3 regions of the Streptomyces violaceus genome follow, and region 2 is predicted to be linked to each of the others. Evidence: riboswitches for the same ligand, from Rfam matches in the RefSeq annotation. Region 2 holds a riboswitch; each other region holds the start of a gene.
What was found. Region 2 has a riboswitch for cyclic di-AMP ahead of OG542_RS10140 (M23 family metallopeptidase). Riboswitches for the same ligand answer to the same signal wherever they lie in the genome.
Positions count from the first base shown of each region.

Region 1: linked by a shared signal. The riboswitch ahead of OG542_RS24150 (transglycosylase family protein) and the one ahead of OG542_RS10140 (M23 family metallopeptidase) in region 2 are both predicted to bind cyclic di-AMP.
Region 3: linked by a shared signal. The riboswitch ahead of OG542_RS16315 (transglycosylase SLT domain-containing protein) and the one ahead of OG542_RS10140 (M23 family metallopeptidase) in region 2 are both predicted to bind cyclic di-AMP.

Region 1 covers NZ_CP107911.1:5,325,907-5,329,156, reverse strand. Annotated here, with positions in the region: gene eno (phosphopyruvate hydratase) at 1-688, opposite strand, end outside; gene OG542_RS24150 (transglycosylase family protein) at 946-1,635, opposite strand; cyclic di-AMP (ydaO/yuaA leader) riboswitch at 1,640-1,806, opposite strand; gene OG542_RS24145 (transglycosylase family protein) at 2,035-2,991, opposite strand; gene OG542_RS24140 (cytochrome P450 family protein) at 3,139-3,250, opposite strand, start outside.
Region 2 covers NZ_CP107911.1:2,272,383-2,275,632, reverse strand. Annotated here, with positions in the region: gene OG542_RS10145 (M16 family metallopeptidase) at 1-1,194, shown strand, start outside; cyclic di-AMP (ydaO/yuaA leader) riboswitch at 1,398-1,562, shown strand; gene OG542_RS10140 (M23 family metallopeptidase) at 1,575-2,360, shown strand; gene OG542_RS10135 (GntR family transcriptional regulator) at 2,553-3,248, shown strand.
Region 3 covers NZ_CP107911.1:3,645,318-3,648,567, reverse strand. Annotated here, with positions in the region: gene OG542_RS16320 (HAD family hydrolase) at 1-434, shown strand, start outside; gene OG542_RS16315 (transglycosylase SLT domain-containing protein) at 398-1,174, opposite strand; cyclic di-AMP (ydaO/yuaA leader) riboswitch at 1,178-1,352, opposite strand; gene OG542_RS16310 (polyprenyl synthetase family protein) at 1,857-2,867, shown strand; gene OG542_RS16305 (LolA family protein) at 3,099-3,250, shown strand, end outside.

The DNA of each region.
Region 1 (3,250 bases), 3.1 Mb from region 2:
CGGCCTCCTTGATCGCCTCGAGGATGAGGTCGAGGGCCTCGCGGTTGGAGCCGAGGTTGGGGGCGAAGCCGCCCTCGTCGCCGAGGCCGGTGGCCAGGCCCTTGCTCTTCAGGACCTTCTTCAGCGTGTGGTAGACCTCGGCGCCCCAGCGCAGCGCCTCGGAGAAGGACTCCGCGCCGATCGGGGCGATCATGAACTCCTGGATGTCCACGTTGGAGTCGGCGTGCGAGCCGCCGTTCAGGATGTTCATCATCGGCACCGGCAGCAGGTGCGCGTTCGGGCCGCCCAGGTAGCGGAAGAGCGGCAGGTCGCTGGCCTCGGAGGCGGCGTGGGCGACGGCGAGGGAGACGCCGAGGATGGCGTTGGCGCCGAGGGAGCCCTTGTTGTCGGTGGCGTCCAGGTCGAACATCGCCTGGTCGATCAGGCGCTGCTCGGTGGCGTCGTAGCCGACGAGCTCCGGGCCGATCTGCTCGATGACCGCGAGGACGGCCTTCTCCACACCCTTGCCCAGGTAGCGGTTCGAGTCGCCGTCACGCAGCTCGATGGCCTCGAAGGCGCCCGTGGAGGCGCCGGACGGGACGGCGGCACGACCGGTGCTGCCGTCGTCGAGGCCGACCTCGACCTCGACCGTGGGGTTGCCTCGGGAGTCCAGGATTTCCCGGGCTACGACGACGTCGATGGACGGCACGAGCATCTCCTTCTGATGTGACGCTGGGTACGCGGGTCGCGTGGACCCGGCGAGGTGCGGGCCGTGGTGGCTCGCGACATGAGCCTAACCGGCTCGGGCCGATCGGCCACCGGGTCGCCCACCCCATGGACAGAACCGAGAGTAAATTGTTTCCGAACGGAACAAAGACGGTGACGGAAAAGTCCGGCAGAAGAAACCCCGCCCCGGCGCGTACGGGGGAACACGCGCCGGGGCGGGGAGCCCTTGAGAGCCGCTGCTTACTTCAGGTGCAGCTGCTGGCCCGGGTAGATGAGGTTGGCGTCCTCGACGATGTCCTTGTTCAGCTGGAACAGCTTCTCCCAGCCGCCCTCGACCTTCTCGTCCGCCGCGATCGAGCTGAGGGTCTCGCCCTTGACGACCTTGTACTCGCCGTCGCCCTTCTTGACCTTCTTGCCGGTCGGGGTGGTGACGGTCTTCTTGGCGGCCGGGCGCTCGTCGGAGCGGGAGGCCGGCTGCTGCTGGGTCTCGCGGGACTCGGTGCTCTGCTGCGAGGAGCTGCCGGAGTCGCTCGAGGAGGAGCCGCCGCCGCTGTAGCCGGCGCTCGACAGGCCCTTGCCGCAGACCGGCCAGGCACCCTTGCCCTGGCCCGCGAGGACCTTCTCGCCGATCTCGATCTGCTGCTCCTTGGTGGCCTGGTCGGCGGTGGCGGCGTACTTGGTACCGCCGTAGCCGGACCAGGTGGAGGCGGAGAACTGCAGACCGCCGTAGTAGCCGTTGCCGGTGTTGATGGACCAGTTGCCGCCGGCCTCGCACTGGGCGACGGCGTCCCACTCGGAGGCGGTGGCGGCGGAAGCGCCGCCGGCCGCCATCAGCGGGGCGGCGACAGCGGCGCCGGTGACACCGGCGACGGCGATGGCACGGCTGGCCTTGGACGGACGGCGGTGCTTGCCCTTGCTGGAAAACAGCATGGAAGGATCCCCTCACCGACGCCTGCGAGGTGAGCTGTCGGGTTCGGGCCGGTTGAGTTGCCCGGCCGCGCCCCTCCCGGGACACGGCTTCACCCCAAGCCCTTCCGGCGCAACCGGCCGGTCGGGCACTTACCTTGGGTCCCCCGCTCCTGCCTACGGCGCTTGACGCGACGACTGTTCCCGTACGGCCGCTGGCAGGATTCGGCGTTGCGGCAGCCGGGGCTCGTGGTGACGAGCGGTCCCGACCGTAGCCACGCGATCCGCCGAATTTCAAAGACGATCAGGGCTTCTGAGATCTATCTCTCACGGACCCCAAACGGGACATTAGCCGCGAATCATGACGCGAACTCGCGCGGGTTCGGGGCGACTTCCGCCCCTGTTTCCGCACTGCCCGAACAACTACTTCTCGCCCGCTTCGCCCTCTACCGTGAGCGTCTGACCGGGGCGGATGAGGTTCGGGTCGGTACCGACAGCCTTCTTGTTGCCGTCATAGAGCTCGTGCCATCCGCCGCTGACGTCAAGGGAGTCGGCGATGGACCAGAGACTGTCGCCGATACCCACGATGTAGGCACCCTCGGACGTGTCGCGGGAGCCCTCCTCGTCGCGCGAGGCGTGACGGCCCGTGGAGTCGTCCGTGCGGCCGTTCTCGGGCGTTTGGGTTTCGTCGGCACTGGGGCCGCGGTGACGGCCGGAGCCGGTGTCGGTGCCGGTCTCGGTGAGAGCCGAAGAGTCGTCGTCCTGCCGCGAGTTGCCGGACCTGTCACGCTCGGGCGTCGTCGACGGGGAGCTGTCGGGCTCCTGGTCCCGCGAAGCGGACTCCTCGGAGTCGGGCGACTTGTCGGACGTAGCGGAATCGTCCTTCGAGGTCGACGACTCGTCAGGGGTCGGCGAGTCGGACGGCGAAGGGGAGGAACCGAGGGAGTCGAGCAATCCGGATGAATCCGACGAACCAGACGAGTCATCCGAGTCAGACGACTTCTTGTCCTGCTCGAGGCCGGAGAGCAGTCCGCAGGTACGCCAGGCGCCGGCTCCCTGGTCGGCGAGGATTCTCTCGGCCACGGCTATCTGCTGGGAACGGCTGGCCAGGTCGGCGCTCGGGGCGTAGTCGAGGCCGCCGTGGTTCTCCCAGTCCTCCTGGGACAACTGCAGGCCGCCGAAGTATCCGTTGCCGCTGTTCTGGCTCCAGGCGCCGCCGGTCTCGCAGTCCGCGATCCGGTCCCAGGTCGTGCCGTCGGCCGCGCTGGCGCCGGAGGCTCCGAGGAGCGGGATCGCGATGGCGGAGCCGGTCACTCCGGCCGCGACGAGGAGAGCCGGAGCCTGGCGGGGGCGACGGTGCCGACCGTTCCCGGAGAGCATACGGAGACCTTTCGCAAGAGGGCAGTGACCGGCGCGGCGCCGGATTTCCCAGGCCGCGCTGATGATGGGTGAACGTATAGGCAGACGATCACTTGTCACAAGTTAATGCCGCGTAGATCACGTGAAGATCACAGTCCTGACGGCGTGTCACCTTTGGGCGGGCGTGAACTCCACCGGCAGGGTGCGCAGCCCGCGCATGATCAGGCCGCCGCGCCACCTCAGCTCGGCCGGGTCGGCCGCGAGCCGGAGGTCCGGGAGG
Region 2 (3,250 bases):
GACGGTGTGGCCACGATCATGGCGCGGGCCTTCTCCGAGGGCACCGACAAGCACTCCGCCGAGGAGTTCGCCGCCGAGCTGGAGCGCGCCGGCGCCACTCTCGACGCGCATGCCGACCACCCGGGCGTCCGGCTGAGCCTGGAGGTCCCCGCTTCCCGGCTCGCCAAGGGCCTCGGCCTGATCGCCGACGCCCTCAGGGCGCCGGCGTTCGCGGACAGCGAGGTCGAGCGGCTGGTCCGCAACCGCCTGGACGAGATCCCGCACGAGCTGGCCAACCCCGCCCGCCGTGCCGCCAAGGAGCTCTCCAAGGAGCTGTTCCCGGCGGGCTCGCGCATGTCGCGGCCCCGGCAGGGCACCGAGGAGACGGTCGCCGCGATCGACTCCCCGGCCGTACGCGCCTACTACGAGAAGCACGTCCGCCCGGCGACGGCCACCGCCGTGGTGGTCGGTGACCTCACCGGCATCGATCTCGACGCGCTGCTCGGCGACACGCTGGGCGCCTGGACCGGCTCCTCGGCCGAGCCGCGGCCGGTGCCGCCGGTGACCGCCGACGACACCGGCCGGGTCGTCATCGTGGACCGCCCGGGCGCCGTCCAGACGCAGCTGCTGATCGGCCGGATCGGCTCGGACCGGCACGACCGTGTCTGGCCCGCCCAGGTGCTCGGCACGTACTGCCTCGGCGGCACCCTCACCTCCCGCCTGGACCGCGTCCTGCGCGAGGAGAAGGGCTACACCTACGGCGTGCGGGCGTTCGCCCAGGTCCTCAGGTCCGCCCCGGACGGGACCGGTGCCGCGATGCTCGCCATCAGCGGCTCCGTGGACACGCCCAACACCGGCCCCGCCCTGCAGGACCTCTGGACGGTGCTGCGCACCCTCGCCGCCGAGGGGCTGACCGACGCCGAGCGGGACGTCGCCGTGCAGAACCTGGTCGGCGTGGCGCCGCTGAAGTACGAGACGGCGGCGGCCGTAGCGAGCACGCTGGCGGATCAGGTCGAGCAGCACCTGCCCGACGACTACCAGGCCGCGCTGTACCGGCAGCTCGCCGCGACCGGCACCGTGGAGGCCACCGCGGCGGCCGTCAGCGCCTTCCCGGTGGACCGTCTGGTGACCGTCCTCGTCGGCGACGCGGCGCAGATCAAGGGCCCGGTGGAGGCCCTCGGCATCGGCGAAGTCGCCGTCGTCGCCGCCGAGTAGCGGGAGGCGAGCGGCACGCGCGCGTAGGGGCCCTGGTTGTCTTCTAAGGCACCAGGGCTCCTTTATGCCCGAATTGAGGTAGGAGTTGCCCGTCTGCCCTGTGGGATGCGCTACAAAAGCCGGGATCCGTTTGGGAATTGAAAGTGGCGCCGCTTAGCGTCGTCCGGGCTGTTCGTCAGGCAGTGCGCCGCACCCGCGGCACCGGACAGTCATCGCCGAGTCCCCGTACGGCGCGAGCCAGGGGAGCCGGGGACCCACCGCAGTCCCTGGGGTGAATCGGACGCCCGCGCGAGTCGCGAGGGGGTCCGTAGGAGACCTTCCTGCTCCGAACCCGTCAGCTAACCCGGTAGGCGAGAGGGAAGGAAAGGACCAGCCACTACATGGCGTTCACACGCGCCACCGGGAAGCACCGTCGTCCCAGCCGGATCCAGCGCAGCACGGCCCGCGCGGCCGGCGTCGCGGCCCTCGCCACCACCGGCGTCGTGGGCACCGTGGCCGCCCCGGCCTTCGCCGCCGAGCCCGCTGTCGAGCAGACCGGTCTCACCCCGGTCGTCACCATGGGCGACACCGTGGCCCAGAAGATCGACGCCCAGGCCGTCGCCCAGAAGCAGGCAGCCGAAGAGGCCGCCGCCAAGAAGAAGGCCGAGGAGGCCGCCCGCAAGCGGGCCGCCGAGGCGGCCAAGGAGGCCAAGGAGGCCGCCGAGAAGGCTCGCGAGGCCAAGGAGCGCGCCGCCCGCGAGGCCGAGCGCAAGCGTCTCAACACCTTCGTGTCCCCGATCTCCGGCTCGTACGTCTCCACCGGCTACAAGTCCGGCGGCGCCGTCTGGTCCTCCGGCAGTCACACCGGTGTCGACTTCCACGCCTCCAGTGGCACGGCCGTCCACTCGGTCGGCATGGGTGAGGTCGTCGAGGCCGGCTGGGGCGGTTCCTACGGCAACCAGGTCGTGATCAAGATGAACGACGGGACGTACACCCAGTACGGCCACCTGTCGTCCAGCAGCGTCTCGGTGGGCCAGAAGGTCACCCCCGGCCAGCAGATCGGCCTGTCCGGCGCGACCGGCAACGTCACCGGCCCGCATCTGCACTTCGAGGCCCGCACCGGCCCCGAGTACGGCTCCGACATCGACCCCGTCGCCTACCTCCGCTCGCACGGCGTGAACGTCTGAACATCTGACGGCGACTGTTCTCCCCGAAAGCCCCGGCTCCCCGAGCCGGGGCTTTCGGCGTGCGCCACGGCCGGCTGTCCAAAAAATATCCCTGGTTTCCTGCCTCCCGTCGGAAATTCCGGCTCATTGCAATAGAGTCACGGAACACACGTCACCAGTCGACGTTTCACGGGGATTAAGCGGAGGTCGGTCATGCGTATTCCCGCGCACTCGGTGTGCACGGCCATCCGGGACGACATCGTCGCGGGTGTCTACGAGCGCGGCAGCCGGCTCACCGAGGAACTCCTCGCGCGCCGCTACGGCGTCTCGCGTGTCCCCGTCCGGGAGGCCCTGCGCACCCTGGAGGCCGAGGGTTTCGTGGTCACCCGGCGGCACGCGGGCGCGTGCGTCGCCGAACCCACCGAGCAGGAGGCCGCCGACCTGCTGGAGATGCGCATGCTGCTGGAGCCGCTGGGTGCCGCTCGCGCCGCCCAGCGCCGCACCGAGGCCCATCTGAAGGTGCTGCGCGGCCTGGTCAGGCTCGGCCAGGAGCGCGCCCGCCGGGGCAACAGCGACGACCTGCGCTCTCTGGGGGGCTGGTTCCACGAGACGCTCGCCCAGGCCTCCGGCAGTCCGGCGCTGACCTCGATGCTCACCCAGCTCAGGCACAAGATCGCCTGGATGTACGCCGTGGAGGTGCCGGCCGGACCCGTGGAGTCCTGGGCCGAGCACGGCGCGATCGTGGACGCGGTGGCGCGCGGGGACAGCGAGCGTGCGCGGGCGGTCACGGCGCTGCACACCGAGCGCGCGACGGCCGCGCACCGGCTGCGTTTCGGCTCCGCCGGGGAGCGCGCCGAGCGTGTGAGGAACTCGCAACATGCCGTAAACACGGCGAGCCTGCGGCATTAACA
Region 3 (3,250 bases), 1.4 Mb from region 2:
GCGACGAGCTGTGGGGCGCGCCGATCAGCAAGGTGCTGCTGCGCCATCCCTGTCTGACGGACGACGAGTTGGCGGCGACGGCCCGTTCGGTGGTCGGCTCACTGGCGACGGTGACGATGTCGGGGCCCGGCACGGTCGAGCTCCAGCCGTGCGGCGTCACCAAGGCGACGGGCCTGGCGCTGGCCGCCGAGCATCTGGGGCTGCGGCCGGCGGACACCATCGCCTTCGGTGACATGCCCAACGACATTCCGATGTTCGACTGGGCGGCCCACGGCGTCGCGATGGCGAACGCCCATCCCGAACTCAAGGCCGTGGCCGACGAGGTCACCCTGTCGAACGAGGACGACGGCATCGCCGTCGTCCTCGAACGACTGCTGGGCGGGACGGCTCAGACGGCTCAGTACGGGCCGTTGACGTTGTCGATCGAGCCGTAGCGGTCGGCCGCGTAGTTGCAGGCAGCGGTGATGTTGGCGACCGGGTCGTACGGGTCCCACGACGTGCCGTCCACGTGGTAGGCCTGGAAGGTCGGGTCGATGGTCTGGAGCAGACCCTTGGACGGGGTGCCCTTGGCGGCGTTCGAGTCCCAGTTGTTGATGGCCTGGGGGTTGCCCGACGACTCGCGCATGACGTTGCGGTAGATGCCGTCGTACGAACCCGGGATCCCCTTCTGCGCCATGACGTCCAGCGCCTCGCGGATCCACCCGTCGAGGTTGTTCGCGTAGGTCTTCGCGGAGGCCTGGGTGGCCTTGGCGGCGCCACCGGCGGGCTTCGCGGCCGGCTTGGCGGGGGCGGACGACTTGGTCGCCTTCTTCGCGGCGGCCGCCTTGGTCGTCGACACCTTCAGCTTCAGGCCCGGGTGGATCAGCTTCGGGTCGTCTCCGACGGCGGAGCGGTTGTCCTTGTAGAGCTTCTTCCAGCCGCCCGAGACGTCGTACTTGTCCGCGATGCGGTAGAGCGTGTCGCCCTTGGCCACGGTGTACGTGAGCGACTTGGGCTGGGCCGCCTGGGGCACGGACTGTGCGACGGCGGGTGCGCTCTGCGGCGCCTCGGCGGCGCTCGCGTAGGTGGCTCCGAGGAGCGGGAGGGTGAGTGCCGCTCCGCCGGTGCCTGCGATGGCGACACCTCGGGTGAGCGGGTTGGTTCTGGGGCGACGGTGCTTGCCTCGTCCGGCCATGGCGATGTTCCTCTCCGGCGCCTGCGAGGTGAGCTGTCGGGTTCGGGCCGGGAGGTGCCCGGCCGCGTACGGCGGTGTACTGCCGTGCGCGGCTTAACCCCGAGCCGTGCCGCTGTGCGGACCGGCGACTTACCTGGGTCCCCCGCTCCTGCCCTGCGTGAGTGGTCGGTTCGTGTGGGGGTCCGGGCGGCGGCAGGATTCGGCGTCCGCCGGACAGGCCGGGAACGTATGCGAGAGCACATGTCGGGAACAAGCACCGGAGTCACATATCGCGCGGTTGACCTTGGTCAGGGGTGATTGGTCCGCTTGATCCTTTGCGACTGTCAAGGCTCAACTGGCGTTCGGCTGAAGGGGGTACGGGTTGATGTCGGGGTGGGGCGGCACAGGGGTTAACGTGATTCAACTCACTGATCACGAGCCTGTGGGGCAATTGCCGTCAAAGGGAATTTGCTCAATCGTCATGGCAAATCGTGAATATCTCACTATCGACTGGTAAGTCGATAAATGTCTGTTCTTATGGCCTGATCAAAAACATAACGGTCGTGATCAGATACCACCCGGCCTGTAACCATGGGCGCTGGCGGTGATCGAAACGTGACCGGATACGCTGACTCGAGTGATGGCAGCGACCTATCGACAATCCGCGTAATCACCGGCAGACACAGCAGACAGGAGACCCCTCGTGACCGACGTCGGGCCGTTCGGGCTGAGCGTGCGGGACCAGGCTCTGGAAGCCGATGTCCAGGCCGGGTTGGCGGCTGTCGAGGAAGGCTTGTTCGAGGCCACCAAGAGCGAGGTGCCCTTCATCACGGAGGCCGCCCAGCACCTGGTGCGGGCCGGCGGCAAGCGGTTCCGTCCGCTGCTCGTGATGCTCTCCGCCCAGTTCGGTGACCCGTACGCGCCCGGGATCGTGCCGTCGGCCGTCGTCGTGGAGCTGACCCACCTCGCCACGCTGTACCACGACGACGTGATGGACGAGGCGACGGTGCGCCGCGGAGTGGCGAGTGCGAACACCCGCTGGGGCAACTCCGTCGCGGTCCTCACCGGCGACTTCCTCTTCGCCCGTGCCTCGCACACCCTGGCCGACCTCGGTCCGGAGGCGGTGCGGGTGCAGGCCGAGGCGTTCGAACGGCTGGTGACCGGGCAGATCCTGGAGACGGCCGGACCGCAGGACGGCCGCGACCCCGTCGAGCACTACCTGGACGTGCTGGGCGGCAAGACCGGTTCGCTGGTGGCGGTGTCGTGCCGGTTCGGCGCCATGATGTCCGGCGCCGACGAGACGACCGTGGACGTGCTGACCCAGTACGGCGAGCGGCTCGGCGTCGCCTTCCAGCTCGCGGACGACGTCCTGGACATCGCCTCCGACTCGCACGAGTCCGGCAAGACGCCGGGCACCGATCTGCGCGAGGGCATCCCCACGATGCCGGTGCTGCGGCTGCGCGAGCGGGCGGCCCGGCTCGGGCTCGCGGACGACATCGCCTTGTGCGAGCTGCTGGACTCCGACCTCACCGACGACGAACGGCACGCCGAGGCCCTGCGCCAGCTGCGGGCTCACCCGGCGCTGGAGCAGGCCCGGAAGGACACCGTCCGCTACGCCCAGGACGCCCGCTCGGCCCTGGCCCCCCTGCCCGAGTGCGCCGCGAAGACGGCACTCGTGGAACTGTGCGACGCGGTGGTGCACCGGGCCGGCTAGCCGGTCTTTCCCGCACGACCCCTACGGGTCGGGGGAGAAGCCGCCCCTCCGTGTCATACCCCAGCAGTACGTGGAGTTGAGTCCGGGGTCTGACGTATTTCCCTGGCCGATTTGGTCAGATGGACACCACGGAAACACCACTCCTCACCTGTTCGGGTGAGAATGGCGGCTCAGGGACGAGTGCGTGGACGAACACGGACAGCCGCCGCCGACCACGGAGGTAGGGCACACATGGCACCGTACGCATCCGACGACAGCACGACCGGCGGGGAGGTCGACGAGCAGCGCTCCGGGCGGCGCAAAGCCGCGCGGTACGTCGTCCCGGTCACGGTGATGGGGGTGGCGGCCGCGACGATCGGGCTGGTCCCCGCACTTGCCGACTC